2 regions of the Streptomyces sp. NPDC021224 genome follow, and region 2 is predicted to be linked to the other one. Evidence: riboswitches for the same ligand, from Rfam matches in the RefSeq annotation. Region 2 holds a riboswitch; the other holds the start of a gene.
The links. Region 2 has a riboswitch for thiamine pyrophosphate ahead of ACH4PY_RS24510 (thiamine ABC transporter substrate binding subunit). Riboswitches for the same ligand answer to the same signal wherever they lie in the genome.

Region 1: another riboswitch for thiamine pyrophosphate. It lies ahead of thiO (glycine oxidase ThiO); the one in region 2 lies ahead of ACH4PY_RS24510 (thiamine ABC transporter substrate binding subunit).

The regions. Positions count from the first base shown of each region.
Region 1 covers NZ_JBIRPW010000019.1:103,394-112,194, forward strand. The annotation lists gene ACH4PY_RS32260 (class II 3-deoxy-7-phosphoheptulonate synthase) at 1-107, shown strand, start outside; gene ACH4PY_RS32265 (bacterioferritin-associated ferredoxin) at 247-546, shown strand; gene bfr (bacterioferritin) at 527-1,006, opposite strand; gene ACH4PY_RS32275 (sulfite oxidase-like oxidoreductase) at 1,174-1,788, shown strand; gene pknB (Stk1 family PASTA domain-containing Ser/Thr kinase) at 1,796-3,805, opposite strand; gene ACH4PY_RS32285 (thiazole synthase) at 3,920-4,735, opposite strand; gene thiS (sulfur carrier protein ThiS) at 4,739-4,972, opposite strand; gene thiO (glycine oxidase ThiO) at 4,969-6,165, opposite strand; TPP riboswitch at 6,161-6,272, opposite strand; gene ACH4PY_RS32300 (NAD(P)/FAD-dependent oxidoreductase) at 6,738-7,940, shown strand; gene ACH4PY_RS32305 (Rv2175c family DNA-binding protein) at 8,007-8,381, shown strand; gene thiE (thiamine phosphate synthase) at 8,428-8,801, shown strand, end outside.
Region 2 covers NZ_JBIRPW010000010.1:83,025-91,825, forward strand. The annotation lists gene ACH4PY_RS24495 (VOC family protein) at 1-11, opposite strand, end outside; gene ACH4PY_RS24500 (ABC transporter ATP-binding protein) at 166-1,191, opposite strand; gene ACH4PY_RS24505 (ABC transporter permease) at 1,282-2,910, opposite strand; gene ACH4PY_RS24510 (thiamine ABC transporter substrate binding subunit) at 2,990-4,090, opposite strand; TPP riboswitch at 4,084-4,212, opposite strand; gene rlmN (23S rRNA (adenine(2503)-C(2))-methyltransferase RlmN) at 4,282-5,388, opposite strand; gene ACH4PY_RS24520 (VOC family protein) at 5,601-5,999, opposite strand; gene ACH4PY_RS24525 (phosphatidate cytidylyltransferase) at 6,319-7,347, opposite strand; gene frr (ribosome recycling factor) at 7,500-8,057, opposite strand; gene pyrH (UMP kinase) at 8,181-8,801, opposite strand, start outside.

The DNA.
Region 1 (8,801 bases), on a different contig from region 2:
TCGACGACCTGCACCAGCGCTACGAGACGGCGTGCGACCCGCGGCTCAACCGCAGCCAGTCGCTCGACCTGGCGTTCCTCGTGGCCGAGATGTACCGCGGGCAGTGACCCCCGGGCCGTAGGACGGCGAGCGGCGAGGGACGCGGATCACAGCGATCCGCGTCCCTTGTCGCTTTTCCGCCCCGGAGGCGCCAGGTAAGGTAAGGGTTACCTCAGCTCCTTAAGGCCCTGATCGGCGGTGAACCGCGTGTACGTCTGCTCCTGCTTCGGCATCACCGAGAGCCAGGTCAAGCAGCACGCCGCCGACGGCCGCTGCACCCCGCGGCAGATAGCCTCCGCGTGCAAGGCCGGCACCGACTGCGGGTCCTGCGTCAAGCGCATCCAGGCCCTGCTGGGTCGCGGCGACGGCTGCGTGACCCGCGGCCGGCTGGAGCCGCGGGAGGCCGCCCCGGCGGTCGCGGACGTGCCCGAGGTCCTTTTGGCGGCGCTGCCCGACGCCCCGCCGGTCCCGGCGGCCCCGGCCCCGCTCAGGCGTCCGGCTGCTTGATCACCTGCGCGAGGTAGAGCGGCTCGCCCAGCTTCTCGATCAGCTCCAGCTGGGTGTCCAGGTAGTCGATGTGGTCCTCCTCGTCCGAGAGGATCGACTCGAAGATGTTCTTGGACGTGAAATCGCCCTTCGCGTGCATCAGGTCGACACCGCGCCGCAGCCGGTCGATGGCCTCGACCTCCACCTGCTTGTCGGCCTCGAACATCTCGGTGACCGTCTGCCCGACCCGGACGTGGAAGAGCCGCTGGTAGTTCGGCAGGCCCTCCAGGAAAATGATCCGGTCGGTGAGGATCTCGGCGTGCCGCATCTCGTCGAAGGACTCCGCCCTGGTGTGCTTCGCGAGCTTCAGCCAGCCGAAGTTCTCCTGCATCTTCGCGTGCAGGAAGTACTGGTTGATCGCGGTCAGCTCGGCGGTCAGCTGTTCATTGAGGAACTCGATGACCTCGGGGTCGCCCTGCATGGCAGCGCCGTCCTTCCCGTTCGGGCAGATGGGTTGCGCGCATCTTTGCATTGCGTGGTCATCTGATCCAGTAAGTGCACACTTACGTACTGTGGCCGTTTTGTTCCCGCGATACGGCGTCCGGTGCCTGGTCACGAGCACCGGGCCGGGTCTGTCACCATGGAGGCATGGGTCGGTACGAGCGTCACGCGGGGGAGCTGCCGCCCGGCCAGCGCAACCAGCGGGGCTGGCCGGTCACCCACTACGGACCCGTTCCGCGCTTCAAACCCGACCGCTGGGAGTTCCGGGTCTTCGGCGCCACCGCGGACGGCGGCACGACCTCCTGGAAACACCCGGAGTTCTCCGCGCTTCCCTATGACACCGTCGTCGCCGACTTCCACTGCGTCACGAAATTCTCGATGCTCGGTATCGAATGGGGCGGTGTGGCGACCTCCACCGTCGTGAAGCTCGCCCCGCCCGCCGACGACGTCACGCATGTGATGGTGTGGGCCGAATACGGATTCAGCTCCAACCTGCGCATCGAGGACTTCCTCGACGACCAGTCGATATTCGCCACCCACAAGGGCGGCGAACCCCTCACCGCGGAACACGGATTCCCCGTCCGGCTCGTCGTCCCCCGGCTCTACGCCTGGAAGGGCCCCAAATGGGTCCGCGGCATCGAGTACATGACGGCCGACCGCCGCGGCTTCTGGGAGGAACGCGGCTACCACAACCTCGGCGACCCCTGGCAGGAGCAGCGCTACTCCTACCAGGAGGAACCGGGCGACGGGCCCGAGCTCTAGCTTCCTTTCACCGCACCCATAGGGTCACGGTGGCGCCCTTGGGGGCCTGGCTGCCGCCGTCCGGCGACTCGCTGAAGACGGTGTCGCCGAAGAACAGGTTGATCACCCGGACCTCGAAGCCCGCCGCCTTGAGGGTCTTCTCCGCGTCGCCCTGGCTCTGGCCCTTGACGTCCGGCACCGGGAAGAGCTGCTGGCCCTTGGACACCGTGATCGTCACCGTGTCCCCCTTGCCCGCCTGCGTGCCGCGGTCCGGGGTCTCCAGGGCGACGGTGTCCTTGTCCGCCTCGTCCGAGAAGGCCTTGTCCGGCGCCAGCACCACCTGGAAGCCCGCGTCCTGCAGCGTCTGCTGCGCCTCGGTGACCGACTTCCCGATCACGTCCGGCACCTCCACGGGGGAGCCGCGGGAGATCGTGAAGGCCACCGGTGTGCCCGGCGCCATCTCCCGGCCCGCGGGCGGGTCGGTCACGATGACCGAGCCCTGCGGCACCGAGTCGTTGAACGACTTCGTCACCGTGCCCGGCACCAGCCCCGCGTCCTTGAGCTGCCGCTGCGCGTCGGCGAGCGTCCGCCCGGACACGTCCGGCACCTTCACCTGGCGCGGGCCCTCCGAGACGGTCAGCGTCACCGTGCCGTTGCTGCGGATGCGCTTGCCGGGCTCCGGATCGGTGGAGATCACGCTGCCGCGCGGCACCGTGAGCGAATAGTCCTTGCGCACCTCGGTGTCCAGGCCCGCGGAGCTGAGCTTGTGCTGCGCCTCGGCCTGCGGCAGTGCCAGCACTCCGGGGACGTGCGTGAACTGCCCGTCGTTGATGTACCAGACCCCGCCCGCGACCCCCAGCACCACCAGCAGCGCCGCCAGGACCGTCAGCAGCCCGCGCCGGCCGTGCCATGCCGGGCCGCGCACCGCCCGCCCGCGCCTGCCGGGTCCGCCGGGAATCGGCGGCGGGGCCGTGGGCGTGTCGTCGATGCTGTACGACTCCCCGTCCGCGGGCCGCCGCGGCAGCAGCCGGGTCGTCCGGTGCAGCTCGTCGTCCTCCCGGCCGGACGCCGCGGGCGGGGCGGGCATCGCGAGGGCGGCCAGCGGATGCACGACGCTCGTCGGATCCTCCGAACCCGCCACCGCGGGCCCCGCGGCGGTCTCCACGGGCGCCGCGCGGAAGTCCAGTTCCTCGCCCGTCAGCTCCGCGCGCACCGCCCGCACCTCCGCGAGCAGCGCGACGGCGTCCGCCGGGCGGCCCTCCGGGTCACGGCTCGTGGCCCTCGCCACCAGCGCGTCCAGCCGCGGCGCGAGACCGGGCACGGCGGCGGAGGGCGGCGGCACGTCCTCGTTCAGCCGCTGGACGATGACCTCCATCGCCGACTCGCCCTCGTACGGCTTCGCGCCGGTCAGCATCTCGTACAGCATCACGCCGCACGCGTACACGTCCGTCCGCTCGTCCACCTGGCCGTGGCCGATCTGCTCGGGCGCCAGGTACGACACCGTGCCGAGCAGCGCGCCCGAACTGCTCGTCTGCGTGTCCACCCCCCTGACCAGTCCAAAATCGGCGACCTTGACCCGCCCCGCGTCGCCGATCAGCACATTCTCCGGCTTGGCGTCACGGTGCACGAGCCCGGCGCGGTGCGCCGCCCCCAGCGCCGCGAGCACCGGCTCCAGCACGTCCAGCGCCGCCCGCGGGGTGAGCGCGCCGCGCTCGCGCAGCACGTCCCGCAGCGTGCAGCCCGCGACGTACTCCATGGCCAGATACACGTACGTGCCGTCCGTGCCCTGGTCGAAGACCCCCACGACATTCGGGTGCGACAGCCGCGCCACGGCCTTCGCCTCGCGGATGAAGCGCTCCACGAAGCCGCCGTCCGCGGCCAGCCCCGGGTGCATGACCTTGAGCGCGAGCACCCGGTCGAGCCGGGTGTCCAGGGCGCGGTAGACCGTGGCCATCCCGCCGACGGCGATCCGGGCCTCGACCCGGTAACGCCCGTCCAGCGTCTGCCCGACCAGCGGATCCTGCACGGTGGTGTCCACGACGTCCGATTCTACGAGCCGGGTACGACGCCGGTCCCCGTTCGCCGCGTCACTGTGGCGATGCCGTGGCGAACGCGGCCAAACCGTAACCATCGGAACGGGGCGGGCGCCCGCTCAGAACGCGGGCCTTTCCGGGTCGAGGTCGGGGATGCCCTCCGTCGGGGAGGAGGCGAGGGCGTGGTGGCGGCGGGGGATGCGGCCGGCGCGGTGGGCGAGGCGGCCGGCGGTCACCGCGTGGCGCATCGCCTCGGCCATCACCGCGGGGTGCTGGGCCCGGGTCACGGCGGAGGCCAGCATCACGGCGGCGCAGCCGAGTTCCATCGCGAGGGCGACGTCGGAGGCGGTGCCCGCGCCCGCGTCCAGGATGACGGGGACGCCCGCGCGCTCGGTGATCAGCCGGAAGTTGTGCGGGTTGCGGATGCCCAGGCCCGAACCGATGGGGGAGCCCAGCGGCATGACCGCCGCGCAGCCGACGTCCTCCAGCTTCCGCGCCAGCACCGGGTCGTCGTTGGTGTACGGCAGCACCGTGAAACCGTCGTCGACCAGTACCTCCGCGGCGTCCAGCAGTTCCACCGGGTCGGGCAGCAACGTCCGCTCGTCCGCGATGACTTCGAGCTTGATCCAGTCCGTGCCCAGCGCCTCCCGCGCCAGCCGCGCGGTCAGCACCGCCTCGCCCGCCGTGAAACAGCCCGCGGTGTTGGGCAGCACGCGGATGCCGAGCCGGGAGAGCACCGACAGCACGGAGCCCTGCGTCGTGGGGTCCAGGCGGCGCATCGCCACCGTGGTCAGCTCGGTGCCGGACGCGACGAGCGCGTGCTCCAGCACCTCCGGGCTGGGCGCGCCGCCCGTACCCATGATCAGCCGGGAGCCGAACGCGACCCCGCCGACGACCAGGGGGTCGGCCGCCGTCGTGGATGCCGTCGTCGTCATGGGTCAGCCTCCCTGGACCGCGGTCAGCACCTCGACGCGGTCGCCGTCCGACAGCGGCGTCGCGGACCAGCGGGTCCGCGGGACGACCGTCTCGTTGAGCGCGGCGGCCACCCCCGAGGGCGCGGACGTCAGCTCCGCGACCAGCGCGTCGAGGGCGACGGGCGCGGCCAGCTCGCGGGCCCGGCCGTTGACGTGCACGGTGATCCGCGCGCCGTCCGGCGTACGCGTGGCGTTCATACGGTCAGCTCCTGATACGTCCGGCGGTGCGTCCGCGGCTCCCGGGCGGCGAACCGCTGCGCCCCGAACGCCGCCGCGTACGCCGGGAGTTCGCCGTCCGCCGAGGTCAGCACCGCGGCCATCGCGTCGCCCGTGACCGGGGTGAGCAGCACCCCGTTGCGGTGGTGGCCGGTCGCGAACAGCAGCCCGTCCAGGGCGGTACGGCCCAGCAGCGGGGCGTTGTCCGGCGAACCGGGGCGCAGGCCCGCGAGCGTCTCGGTGAGCGGCAGTTCGGTGATGCCCGGCACCAGCTCGTGCGCGTCCCGCAGAAGCTCGTAGACCCCGCCGGCCGTCACCGTGGTGTCCCAGCCGAACTCCTCGCTCGTCGCCCCCAGCACCAGCTCGCCGTTGTCGCGCGGCACCAGGTACACATGGCTGCCGCGGACCACCGCGCGGACCGTACGCGACAGGAACGGCGCGTGCGAGGCCGGGATCCGCAGCCGCAGGATCTGGCCCTTCACCGGACGCACCGGCGGCAGCAGCTCGGGCGGTATCCCGTCGATCCGGCCGCTCTCGCTGCCCGCGGCCAGCACGGTCTGGGCGGCGCTCACCGTCGTGCCGTTCGCGAGCGACGCGCCGGTCACCCGGCCCGCCGCCGAGACCACCCGGACGGCGCGCGTCCGCAGGAACTCCACGCCCGCCAGCTCCGCCGCCCGCAGCAGCGCCGCGGCCAGCCGCCGCGGGTCGACCTGGTGGTCGCCGTCCACCCGCAGCCCGCCGCGCACGCACGGGGCGAGCATCGGCTCCAGACGGCGGCACTCGCGGCCGGTCAGCCAGCGCGAGTCCAGGCCCAGTTCCGTCTGGAACGCGTGCAGGTCGCGCAACTGCGCGCGGTCGTCGGCGTCCAGCGCCACCGCGAGGGTGCCGCACGGGCGGTAGCCGGTGTCCAGGCCCGTCGCCTCGCTCAACTCCGCGGTGAAGTCCGCGTAGCGGGCGGCGGAGGCGAGGTTCAGGTCGAGCAGGGCCTGCTCGCCGTACTGCAGCTCCGTGACGGCGGCGAGCATGCCCGCCGCGACGTGGGCGGCTCCGCCGCCGGGTGCGGGGTCGGCCACGGCCGTCCGCAGGCCGTGCTGAGCCGCGCGCCAGGCCGTGGCGAGGCCGATGATGCCGCCGCCGATGATCAGTACGTCGGGGTGCGGTTGGGGCGTCCGCATGGACGTCAGCTCCTCCCTTCGCCGGAATGACCCGGATCAGGTTCCTACGGTCGGCGGCGACCAGCCGCCCTCTCAGCCCGGTCCGCCGGGCTCCCGCGAGTTCACTTCGCTCTTACCCTATCCCTCGCTCCGGGGGTGCTCGTTGCGGTGTCCCGCACGACCTTCCCTCGGTGGGTGGTTGCTCGCGCCGTTCTCCCCCAGGGCTTCGCCTGGGAGGTACCCCCACGCCGCCCCTTTCGCGGCGCGCCGGTGGGCGGGTCGGGTGCCGCCACGGGGCACCTCCTCGGAATGCGCCTTCGCCCTCTTACCTGGTCGGTGAGCCCCTCCCAGCGCATTCCTGCGTGGGCACCCCGCACCGTCCCCCTCCGGGCCGGTTCAGCGGCTGCCCGCCGGTGGGGGTGAGTGTTTTTGGGCGCGGCTGCGGGTGAGAGTTCTCGTTTTTAGGGGCTGCGTGGGGGTACCTCCCAGGCGAAGCCCTGGGGGAGAACGGGGCGACAAGCCCCCCCGCAGGGAAGATCGCGACGCCCACCGCAACGGGCACCCCGGAGCGCGGCTAGCGCTACCGTGAGGAAATGAGCAGCGGGAGATTCGTCATTGTCGGGGCCGGCATGGCCGGCGTGCAGACCGCGGTGGCCCTCAGGGAGATGGGCTCGGCGGACGAGATCACGTTGATCGGGGACGAGCCGCACGCGCCGTACGACAGGCCGCCGCTGTCGAAGGCGGTGCTGCTGGGGGCCCCGGAGGGGCAGGACGTCAGGTTCGACGTGGATTTCGCCGCCCTGAAGGTGGACCTGCGGCTGGGCGTGCGGGCGCAGGCGCTGCGCGCGGGGGAGCGCGAGGTCGTGACGGACGCGGGCGCGGTCCCGTACGACCGGCTGGTGGTCGCCACGGGGGCGTATCCGGTGGCGTTGCCGGGGACGACGGGCCTGCCGGGCGTGCATCTGCTCAGGACGCTGGACGACGCGGCGGCGCTGCGTCCGGTGCTGGACGCGGGGCAGGACGTGGTGGTCGTAGGGGCCGGCTGGATCGGCGCGGAGTTCGCGACCGCGGCCCGGCAGGCGGGCTGCGCGGTGACGGTGGTGGAGGCGGCGGACCGGCCGCTCGCGGGGGCGCTGCCCGCGGTGGTGACCGCGCACATGCGGGCCTGGTACGAGGAGGCGGGTGTGGAGCTGCGGACGGGTACCCCGGTGGCGCAGCTGGAGCCCGGCGCGGTGGTGCTCGCGGACGGCAGCCGGATTGCGGCGGAGGCCGTGGTCGTGGGGATCGGGGCACGCCCGGAGACGGGCTGGCTGGCCGGTGCGGGGGTCGAACTCGGCGCGGACGGCGCGGTCGTGGCCGACGACCGGCTGCGGACGACGGCGCCCGGCGTCTTCGCGGTGGGCGACTGCGCGTCCTTCCCGTCGGCGCGGTTCGGCGAGCGGCTGCTGGTCCACCACTGGGACAACGCGCTCCAGGGCCCGCGGACGGCCGCGGCGAACGTGCTGGGCGGCGACGAGGTGTACGACCCGGTGCCGTACTTCTGGTCGGAGCAGTTCGGGCGCTTCGTGCAGTACGCCGGGCACCACGCGGAGACGGACACGCTGCTGATGCGCGGCGACCCGGCGACGGAGGCGTGGTCGGTGTGCTGGCTGCGCGGCGAGCGGCTCGCGGCGGTGCTCGCGGTGGCGCGGCCGCGCGACCTGGCGCAGGCCCGCAAGCTGATCGCCCGCTCGGCGTCGGTGGATCCGTCGCTGGCGGCGGACCCGGCGGTCCCGCTGACGGCGGCGGCGCGGTAGGCGGAACGGCCCATGCGGCGGCGCCGCCCCGCAGCGCTTGTCGGTGACAGGTGGCAGGCTTGTCCCGTGACTGTTTTCTCGTCAGTTGACGCACATATCGACGCGCTCGTCCCCGATTGGCTCACCCTCCCCGAGGTCGCCGACCGGCTGGGGCTCGACATCACCCGTATCCGCCCGCTCATCAAGGAGGGCCAGCTGCTCGCGGTCCGCCGTGGGGAGAACAAGGTGCTGATGGTGCCCACCGCCTTCATCGGCGAGGGCAAGATCATCAAGGGCCTGTCCGGCACGCTGACCGTCCTGAAGGACGACGGCTTCTCCGACGAGGAGGCCCTGGAGTGGCTCTTCACCGCCGATGAGACCCTGCCGGGCACCCCCGCGCAGGCGCTGCGGGAGAATCGCGGGACCGAGGTGAAGCGCCGCGCCCAGGCGCTCGCCGTGTAGCCCTGCGGCGCCCCGTCCGCCGCCCGCCCCCCGGGGAGCCGCCCGTATGACCAGCAGCACGGCACGCGAACGGCTGGCGGACGCCCGGCTGTACCTGTGCACCGACGCCCGGCAGCGGCGCGGCGATCTCGCGGAGTTCGCCGACGCCGCCCTGGCGGGCGGGGTGGACGTGATCCAGCTGCGGCAGAAGGGCATCGAGGCCCGTGAGGAGCTGGCGGCGCTCGCGGTCCTCGCGGACGCCTGCCGGCGGCACGGGCGGCTGCTCGCCGTCAACGACCGGGCCGACGTGGCGCACGCGGCGGGCGCGGACGTCCTGCACCTGGGGCAGGGCGATCTGCCGGTGCCCGCCGCGCGCGCACTGCTCGGCCCGGACGTGCTGATCGGCCGTTCCTGCCACGCCGAGGCGGAAGCGGCCGCGGC
Region 2 (8,801 bases):
TTCTGCTGCATGACGGGCTCCGTTCTCGTCCGTGTCCTGCCGTCCGCTGGGCGCTCCTGCGCCTCCAGCAGATAGGACGGTCCGGGCGGGCGAAACTCATCGGTGCCCATTCGTGTGCTTCTCCCCTCGCGGGGAGGACGGCGCGGGCCCGTCGGCGGGGCGCGCTCAGCGGGGCAGGACGACGACGTCCTCCGGGTCGAACGTCACTGCGACGGCCGCGCCCTCGCCCGGCGCGGCCCGCAGCGGGCACTCCGCCTCCAGCTCCGGACCGCGCTCGGGCCGCAGCGTCACGGCCACGTGCCCGCCACGGAAAGTGCGGGCGGCCACCGTGCAGCGCAGCGCGCCCGCCGTCTCCGGGGCGACCAGGCGCACTCCGGTGGGCCGGACCAGCAGCCGGCAGGGGCCGTCCGGGGTGCCGGACGGCACGGGCAGCTCGCCCCAGTCCGTGGCGGCCGTGCCGCCGGCCACGACGGCGTCGGTGACGGCGTCGAAGCCCAGGAAGCGGGCGACGAACTCGTCCGCCGGACGCTGCCAGACCTCCAGCGGGGTGCCCGTCTGGGCGATCCGGCCGTCGCGCATGACGACCACACGGTCGGCCAGCGCGAAGGCCTCGCCCTGGTCGTGGGTGACGGCCAGCACGGTGGTGCCGAGCCGTCCGAAGAGCTGCCGCAGCTCCACGACCAGGCGCTCGCGCAGCGAGCGGTCGAGCTGGCCGAGCGGCTCGTCCAGCATGAGCAGCCGCGGTTCCGGCGCGAGCGCGCGGGCGAGCGCGACCCGCTGCTGCTCGCCGCCCGACAGCTCCGCGACGCCGCGGGACTGCGCGCCGGGCAGCCCGACCAGGTCGAGCAGCTCGGCGACCCGGATTTCGCGCTGCTCGCGCGACGCCTTGTGCATGCGCGGGCCGAAGCCGACGTTCCCGCCGACGTCGCGCTGCGGGAAGAGCTGGTGGTCCTGGAACATCAGCCCGACACCGCGCCGGTGCGGCGGCACCCCGCGCTGGTCGGCGCCGTCCAGCAGCACCCGCCCCGAGGCCAGCTCCTGCAACCCGGCCACCGCCCGCAGCAGCGTGGACTTGCCGCTGCCGCTGGGCCCCAGCACGCACACGATCTCGTGCTCGGCGACGGCAAGATCGACCGCGTCCAGCGCGGTCCGCTTCCCGAAGCGCACGGTCGCGGCGTCCAGCCGCAGCAGGGCGCCGCCCCCGAGCGAGGGCCCCGCGGCGCCGGACGGCCCGGCGACACGGCCGGGAGCGGACGTCGGATCGGTGGTCGTCATCGCGGGTCACAGCTCCCCGGCGCTCGTGGGACGGAAACGTTCCAGCACCAGCAGGCTGGCGGCGCAGACCACCATCAGCACGGTGCTCAGGGCCATGGCCTGGCCGTAGTTCATCGGGCCCGCGCGGCCCAGCAGGCGGGCGACGGCGACCGGCAGGGTGGGGTCGTCGGGCCGCGCGATGAAGACGGTCGCGCCGAATTCGCCGAGCGAGACGGCGAAGGCGAAACCCGCGGCGATGGCCACGGCCCGCGAGACCAGCGGCAGCTCCACCTCCCGCCACACCCGCCACGGCGAGGCGCCCAGCACCGCCGCGGCCTCGCGCAGCCGGGTGTCGACGGCCCGCAGCACCGGCAGCATCACCCGCACCACGAAGGGCGCGCCCACCAGCGCCTGCGCGAGCGGCACCAGCAGCCAGGAGTCCCGCAGGTCCAGCGGCGGCTTGTCCAGCGCGATGAGGAAGCCGAAGCCGATGGTGACGGCGGAGGTGCCGAGCGGCAGCATCAGCAGCGCGTCGAAGCCGCGCATCAGCCGCCCCGCCCGGCGCACCAGCGCGGCCGCCGCGAGCCCGCCGATCACCAGGGCGATGACGGTGGCCAGCGCCGCGAAGCGCAGCGAGTTCCCCACCGTCTGCCACGGGGCGACGCTGAAGGTGCCGCCGTCGGACGAGCCGAGGGCGCGGTAGAAGGCCAGGCCGTAGCCGCCGGGGGTGTCGAAGGAGCGGGCGGCGAGCACACCGAGGGGCAGCAGGATGACCAGGGCGACGACCGCCAGGACGGCGCCGAGGAGGGTGCGTTCGGCCGCTCCGCTCGGCCGGTGCGCGGTGCGCGCGGGGTCGACGAGCTTCAGCGCCGACTCGCGCCGCCGTACCGTCCAGCCGTGCAGGGCGAGGATGGCGAGCACCGCGGCGAACTGCAGCAGGGTCAGCACGGCCGCGGCCGGCAGGTCGAAGATCTCGGCGGTCTGCCGGTAGATCTCCACCTCCAGCGTCGAGTACAGCGGTCCGCCGAGGATCTGGATGACGCCGAAGGAGGTGAAGGTGAACAGGTAGACCATGAGCGCGGCCGCGGCCACGGACGGGCCGAGCGCGGGCAGCGTCACCGTGCGCCAGGCGGCGAGGCGGCCCGCGCCGAGCATCCGGGCGGCCTCCTCCTGCGCGGGGTCCAGCTGCGCCCACAGCCCGCCGACGGTGCGGACCACGACGGCGAAGTTGAAGAAGACGTGCGCGACGAGGATGGCCCACACGCCTGTGTCGAGCCGCACCCCGAGGAGCGAGTCGGTGAAGCCGCCGCGGCCGAGCAGCGCGAGGAAGGCCGAGCCCGCGACGACGGTCGGCAGCACGAAGGGCACCGTCACGACCGCCCGCAGCAGCCGCCGCCCGGGAAAGTCCAGCCGCGCGAAGACGTACGCGGCGGGCAGCCCGACCAGCAGCGTCAGCCCGGTGGAGGCGGCGGCCTGCCAGACGGTGAACCACAGCACGTGCCGGATCCCCGGGTCGCCCAGCACGTCGCCGATCCGGCCCAGGTGCCAGGCGCCGTCCTCGTGCAGCCCGCGGCCGACGATCGCCGCCACCGGGTAGGCGAAGAAGGCCGCGAAGAAGAGCAGCGGCAGCGCCGTCAGGGCGGCGCGCACCGCCAGGGCGCGGCCCCGCGCTCCGCCCGCCCTGTCCCGCCGCGCGCCGCGCGGGGGTGCGGTCGGCAGCGTGCTCACGTCACGCTCACTTCAGGACGATCCCGTTCCACGCCTGGACCCACTCGTCGCGCTTGGCCGCGATCGTGTCGGGCGCCAGGGTGGCGGGGTGCTCGACCTTGGCGCCGTACTTGACGAAGACCGGCGGCTCGACGGCGTCGCCGCGCACCGGGTCGACGTACATCTGCAGCGGCATGTCCTGCTGGAAGGTCTTGCCCAGCATGAAGTCGATGAACGCCTTGCCGCCCGCGGGGTTCTTCGCCCCGTGCAGCAGGCCGGCGAACTCGATCTGCCGGAAGCAGGTGCCGGTGGCCACGCCGACGGGCGACTGCGCGGGCTGCGGACTCACACCGACGACCTCGGCGGGCGGGCTGGAGGCGTAGGAGACCACGAGCGGCCGGTCGCCCTTGGCCTGCTTGCCCGCGGACGAGCCGGAGAAGCGGTCGTTGTAGGCCTGCTCCCAGCTGTCGACCACCTCGACGCCGTTGGCCTTGAGCTGCTTCCAGTAGTCCTGCCATCCCCCGTCGCCGTAGGTCGCGGCGCTGCCCAGCAGGAAGGCCAGACCGGGCGAGGACGTCGAGACGTTCTCGGTGACGAGCAGGTTCTTGTACGCGGGCTTGGCCAGGTCGGCGAAGGTCTGCGGCGGGGCCAGGTGGTGCGCGGTGAAGTAGGCCCGGTCGTAGTTGACGCAGACGTCACCGGAGTCGATGGGCGTGACCCGGTGCTGGGCGGCGTCCAGCTGCAGGTCGGCGGGGACCTGCGCGAGGTCCTTGGCCGCGTACGGGGTGAACAGTCCGTTGTCGAGCGCGCGGGACAGCAGGGTGTTGTCGACGCCGAAGAAGACGTCGCCGCGCGGGTGGTCCTTGGTGAGGATCGCCTGGTTGACGGCCGCGCCCGCGTCCCCGCCGCGCAGCACCTTGACGGTGTAGCCGGTCTCCTTGGTGAATTCCGCGAGGACGGACTTCGACGCGGCGAACGAGTCGTGGCTGACGAGCGTCACGGTCTTGGAGCCGGAGCCCGCCGCCTTGTCGCCGTCGCCGCCGGAGTCGCTGCCGCACGCGGCCAGGACGGACGCGGCCGCGCCTGCGGCGACGAGCGCGCCCACGGCACGCCGGACGGTGGTCTTCATCTGTGCTGACTCCCTACGCCGGTATGACCCGGATCAGGTGGGAGGGTCTGCGGCCTGGGATCCTCCGTCGGATCCCTCGCCGCACTCTCAGCGCCGTCGCAGGCGCTCCCCTGTCGGAATGTTCTGTTGTACGACCGCGCGCCACTGCCATCGCAGGTCCGCGCGAGCGCCGACCGTACGATAGCAGCAGGTCAGCGCTCCGACGCCGCCAGCTGCCCGCAGGCGCCGTCGATCTCCTGGCCACGGGTGTCGCGTACGGTCACGGGCACGCCGTGGGCCTCCAGCGCGGCCACGAACGCCCGCTCGTCCTCCGGGCGGGAGGCCGTCCACTTCGACCCGGGCGTGGGGTTGAGCGGGATCAGGTTGACGTGCACCCGGTGGTTCTTCAGCAGCTTGCCCAGCCGGTCGGCGCGCCATGCCTGGTCGTTGACGTCGCGGATCAGCGCGTACTCGATGGAGATCCGGCGGCCGGAGACCTCGGCGTAGTGCCAGGCCGCGTCCAGCACCTCGCGCACCTTCCAGCGGGTGTTGACCGGCACCAGGGTGTCGCGCAGCTCGTCGTCCGGGGCGTGCAGGGAGACCGCGAGGCGGCACTTGAAGCCCTCGTCGGCGAAGCGGTGGATGGCCGGCACCAGGCCCACCGTGGACACCGTGATGCCGCGCTGCGACAGGCCCAGGCCGTCCGGCTCGGGGTCGGTCAGCCGGCGGATCGCCCCGACGACGCGGTTGTAGTTGGCGAGCGGCTCACCCATGCCCATGAAGACGATGTTGGACAGCCGGGCCGGTCCGCCCGGCACCTCCCCGTCCCGCAGCGACTTCATGCCCGCCACGATCTGGTGCACGATCTCGGCGGTCGACAGGTTCCGGTCCAGACCCGCCTGGCCGGTGGCGCAGAACGGGCAGTTCATGCCGCAGCCCGCCTGTGACGAGATGCACATGGTGACGCGGTCCGGGTAGCGCATCAGCACCGACTCGACGAGCGTCCCGTCGAAGAGCCGCCACAGCGTCTTGCGGGTGTCGCCGTCGTCGCACGAGGCGTGCCGCACGACGGTCATCAGCTCCGGCAGCAGATCGCCGGCGAGCTTGCCGCGGGCCGCGGCCGGGATGTCCGTCCAGGCGGCGGGGTCGTCGGCGTAGCGCGCGAAGTAGTGCTGGGACAGCTGCCGGGCCCGGAACGGCTTCTCCCCGAGCGCGGCCACCGCCTCCCGTCGCTCCGCGGGCGAGAGGTCGGCAAGGTGCCGCGGGGGCTTCTTGGCCCCGCGCGGCACGGCGAAAGTCAGTTCTCCGGGTGCAGGCATGATGCCTACCAGTGTCGCAGACCGCGCGGCGTTGCCTTCTCAGAGCGGATCGGCAGGGGCCGTCGTCGCTCACCGTCGGGCACCCTTGCGGGGCCGACCTGCCTTGCGGGGCCGACCAACCGGGGGCGGCGGACGCCCGGGAACCCGGGCGTCCGCCGTGTGCCGCCGTCTCCGGCGTCCGGTCTTGAGTTCTCGGCGCGGCGGCTCCCCGGTCAGGGGGCCTTGGGCGGCCACCCGCCCGGACGAGTGGTCTGCCCCACCTCGATCAGGTGCCCGTCGGGGTCCCGCAGGAAGCAGCGGATCTCCGGGTGACCCTTTTCGATCGGCGGCGTGATGAACTCGGCCCCCCGCGCGGACCAGTCGGCGTACACGGCGTGGATGTCCGAGACCCGCAGGTTCAGGAAGCTGCTGACCCGGTCCGGGTCCTGTGGAGTCTCCAGCACGACGGTCGGCTTGTCGTCGGTGGGGCCGCCGCCTTCGTTGATGATGATCCAGCCGTTGTGGAACTCGATGATCGAGGGGACGCCCGAGCGCAGGGCCCGGCCGCCGAGGACCTCGGTGTAGAAGCGACGCGAACGTTCGACGTCGTCGGACACGATGAAGTGCGTCATGGCGACGTCGTAGGCGGGCGCATTCTCGCCGGTCACAGTGCCTCCGGGGGCTCGTTCCGGTGTTCGAGGGAATCAGCTCCCGTCCACAGTACCGATTCGCGGTGGTCTGGGCGGTGCTTCCCGGCCCTTCTGCGAGCCCTGAGCCGTCCGGGTCGCGGACGCCGACCCCGCCGAAGGAGTCCACCGACCGTGTCGCCGACCGCCGCCGACCGGCCAAACCGTCACAACCGTTCGACGGCTGCCTGAGTGGACCACGAGAGCCGGTGGACACCACAGGGAACCCGGCACGGGTCCGTTCTGGGAACGCGGCTCGGGCCGGTCAGCCCTGGCCGACGAAGGCGACCAGCAGCAGCCAGACGACCGGGGCGGTCGGCAGGAGGCTGTCGAGGCGGTCCATGATGCCGCCGTGGCCCGGCAGCAGGGTGCCCATGTCCTTGATGTCGAGATCCCGCTTGATCATCGACTCGCCGAGGTCGCCGAGGGTGGCGCTGACCGCGGCGGCCAGGCCCAGGACCAGGCCCTGCCACCAGTGGCCGCCGTCGATGGAGAACTCCATCAGCAGCGCGCCCGCCACCATGGCGAAGCCGATCGCGCCCACGAGTCCGGCACGGGTCTTCCCGGGGCTGATCCGCGGGGCGAGCTTGGTACGGCCGAAGCGCCAGCCGACCGCGTAGGCGCCGGTGTCGCTGACCACGGTGAGGATCAGGAAGGCCAGTACCCGGCGGGGGCCGTCGTCCGCGGCGAGCATCATCACCACGAAGGTGGCGAGGAAGGGCACGTAGAAGGCGACGAAGACGGCCGCCGTGACGTCCCGGAGGTAGTCGTGCGGGGGCTGGGCCATGCGCCAGACCAGGATCGCCAGCGCGGTGAGCGCCATCGCGACCCACGCCCCGTCGGCGCCCTTCAGATACCCGGCGATCACCATCGCCGCGCCGCCGGCCACGAGCGGGACCAGCGGCGCGTGGATGCCCTTGCGTTCGGCGAGCCGCGAGGTCAGTTCCCACACGCCGACCGCGACGGCCACCACCACGACACCGACGAAGACCTGCTTGACGAGGAAGAGCGAGGCGAGCACGACCACGCCGAGCCCGACGCCCACACCTATCGCCGCCTGGAGGTTCCGCCCTGCGGACTTCTTCGCGGGGGCGGGTTGCGGGGGCGTCGGCTCGGACGCCGGCGGCGAGGGCGGCATAGCTGGAGTCTTCCTCCCGGTGCGGCTTTCCGCCGCGGAATACGCCGCCGGGGCGGTGACCGCGGCCCGGGCGACGTCAGCGGCCGCGGCTGCGGTGTTCTCCGTTACTCCCCGGTGACCGGCGCGCGGCGAAGCGCCCCAGGAAGAGTCGTTCACTGAGCTTCGCCTCGCGTCGTCGTCGGGGTGTGCGGAGGGGCGGGTGCGGGCCTGCGGGACCCCCGGGCCTCGGCCGGGGCCCGGAACGGGCCGCGCAAGGCCCGTGAAGGGCCCCTGCGGGGCCCCTGGAGGGGGCGGAACGGTCGGGGCCGTCAGACCTCCAGCAGCTCCGCTTCCTTGTGCTTGAGCAGCTCGTCGACCTGGGCGACGTACTTCGACGTCGTGTCGTCGAGCTCCTTCTCGGCACGGCGCACCTCGTCCTCGCCGGTCTCGCCGTCCTTGACCAGCTTGTCGAGGGTCTCCTTCGCCTTGCGGCGGACGCTGCGGATGGAGATCTTGGCGTCCTCGCCCTTGCCCTTGGCGACCTTGATGAACTCGCGCCGCCGCTCCTCGGTGAGCTGCGGGAAGACCACCCGGATGATGCGGCCGTCGTTGCTCGGGTTGACACCGAGGTCGGAGTTGCGGATCGCCTCCTCGATGTTGCGCAGACTGCTGCTGTCGAAGGGGGTGATCACCGCCATCCGCGGCTCGGGCACCGCGAAGGACGCCAGCTGGTTGATCGGGGTGACCGCACCGTAGTACTCGGCCACGATCTTGTTGAACATCGCCGGGTGCGCGCGGCCGGTCCGGATCGCCGCGAAGTCGTCCTTGGCGACCTCGACGGCCTTCTCCATCTTCTCCTCGGCCTCGAGGAGGGTTTCTTCAATCACCATGTGCTCCTGGTTTTCAGAAGGCGGGGCCCTGCGGGCGCGGCCCCTGCGCGCGTCTGTCCTGCACGGTGTCCGACCGGCAGCGTGTTGTCCATCCCCTGTTGCCCCGTGGCGGGCCTGCGGCTAGCTCCTGGTGCCCTGGGTGTTGACCAGTGTGCCGATCTTCTCACCCTTGACCGCGCGGGCGATGTTGCCCTCGGCGAGCAGCTCGAAGACCAGGATCGGAAGTTTGTTGTCCTGGCACAGGGTGATGGCGGTGAGGTCGGCGACACGCAGGTCGCGCGCGATGACCTCGCCGTAGTCCAGGGCGTCGAACATGGTCGCGTCCGGGTTGAGCTTGGGGTCGGAGTCGTAGACCCCGTCCACCCCGTTCTTGCCCATGAGCAGGGCGGCGGCGTCGATCTCCAGCGCCCGCTGGGCGGCGGTGGTGTCGGTGGAGAAGTAGGGCATGCCCATACCCGCGCCGAAGATCACCACGCGGCCCTTCTCCAGGTGCCGCACCGCCCGCAGCGGGATGTACGGCTCGGCGACCTGGCCCATGGTGATGGCGGTCTGCACCCGGGTCTCGACGCCCTCCTTCTCCAGGAAGTCCTGGAGCGCCAGGCAGTTCATGACCGTGCCGAGCATGCCCATGTAGTCGGAGCGGGCGCGGTCCATGCCGCGCTGCTGGAGTTCGGCGCCGCGGAAGAAGTTGCCGCCGCCGATGACGAGGGCGATCTCGTAGCCGTCCGCGACGACCGCGGC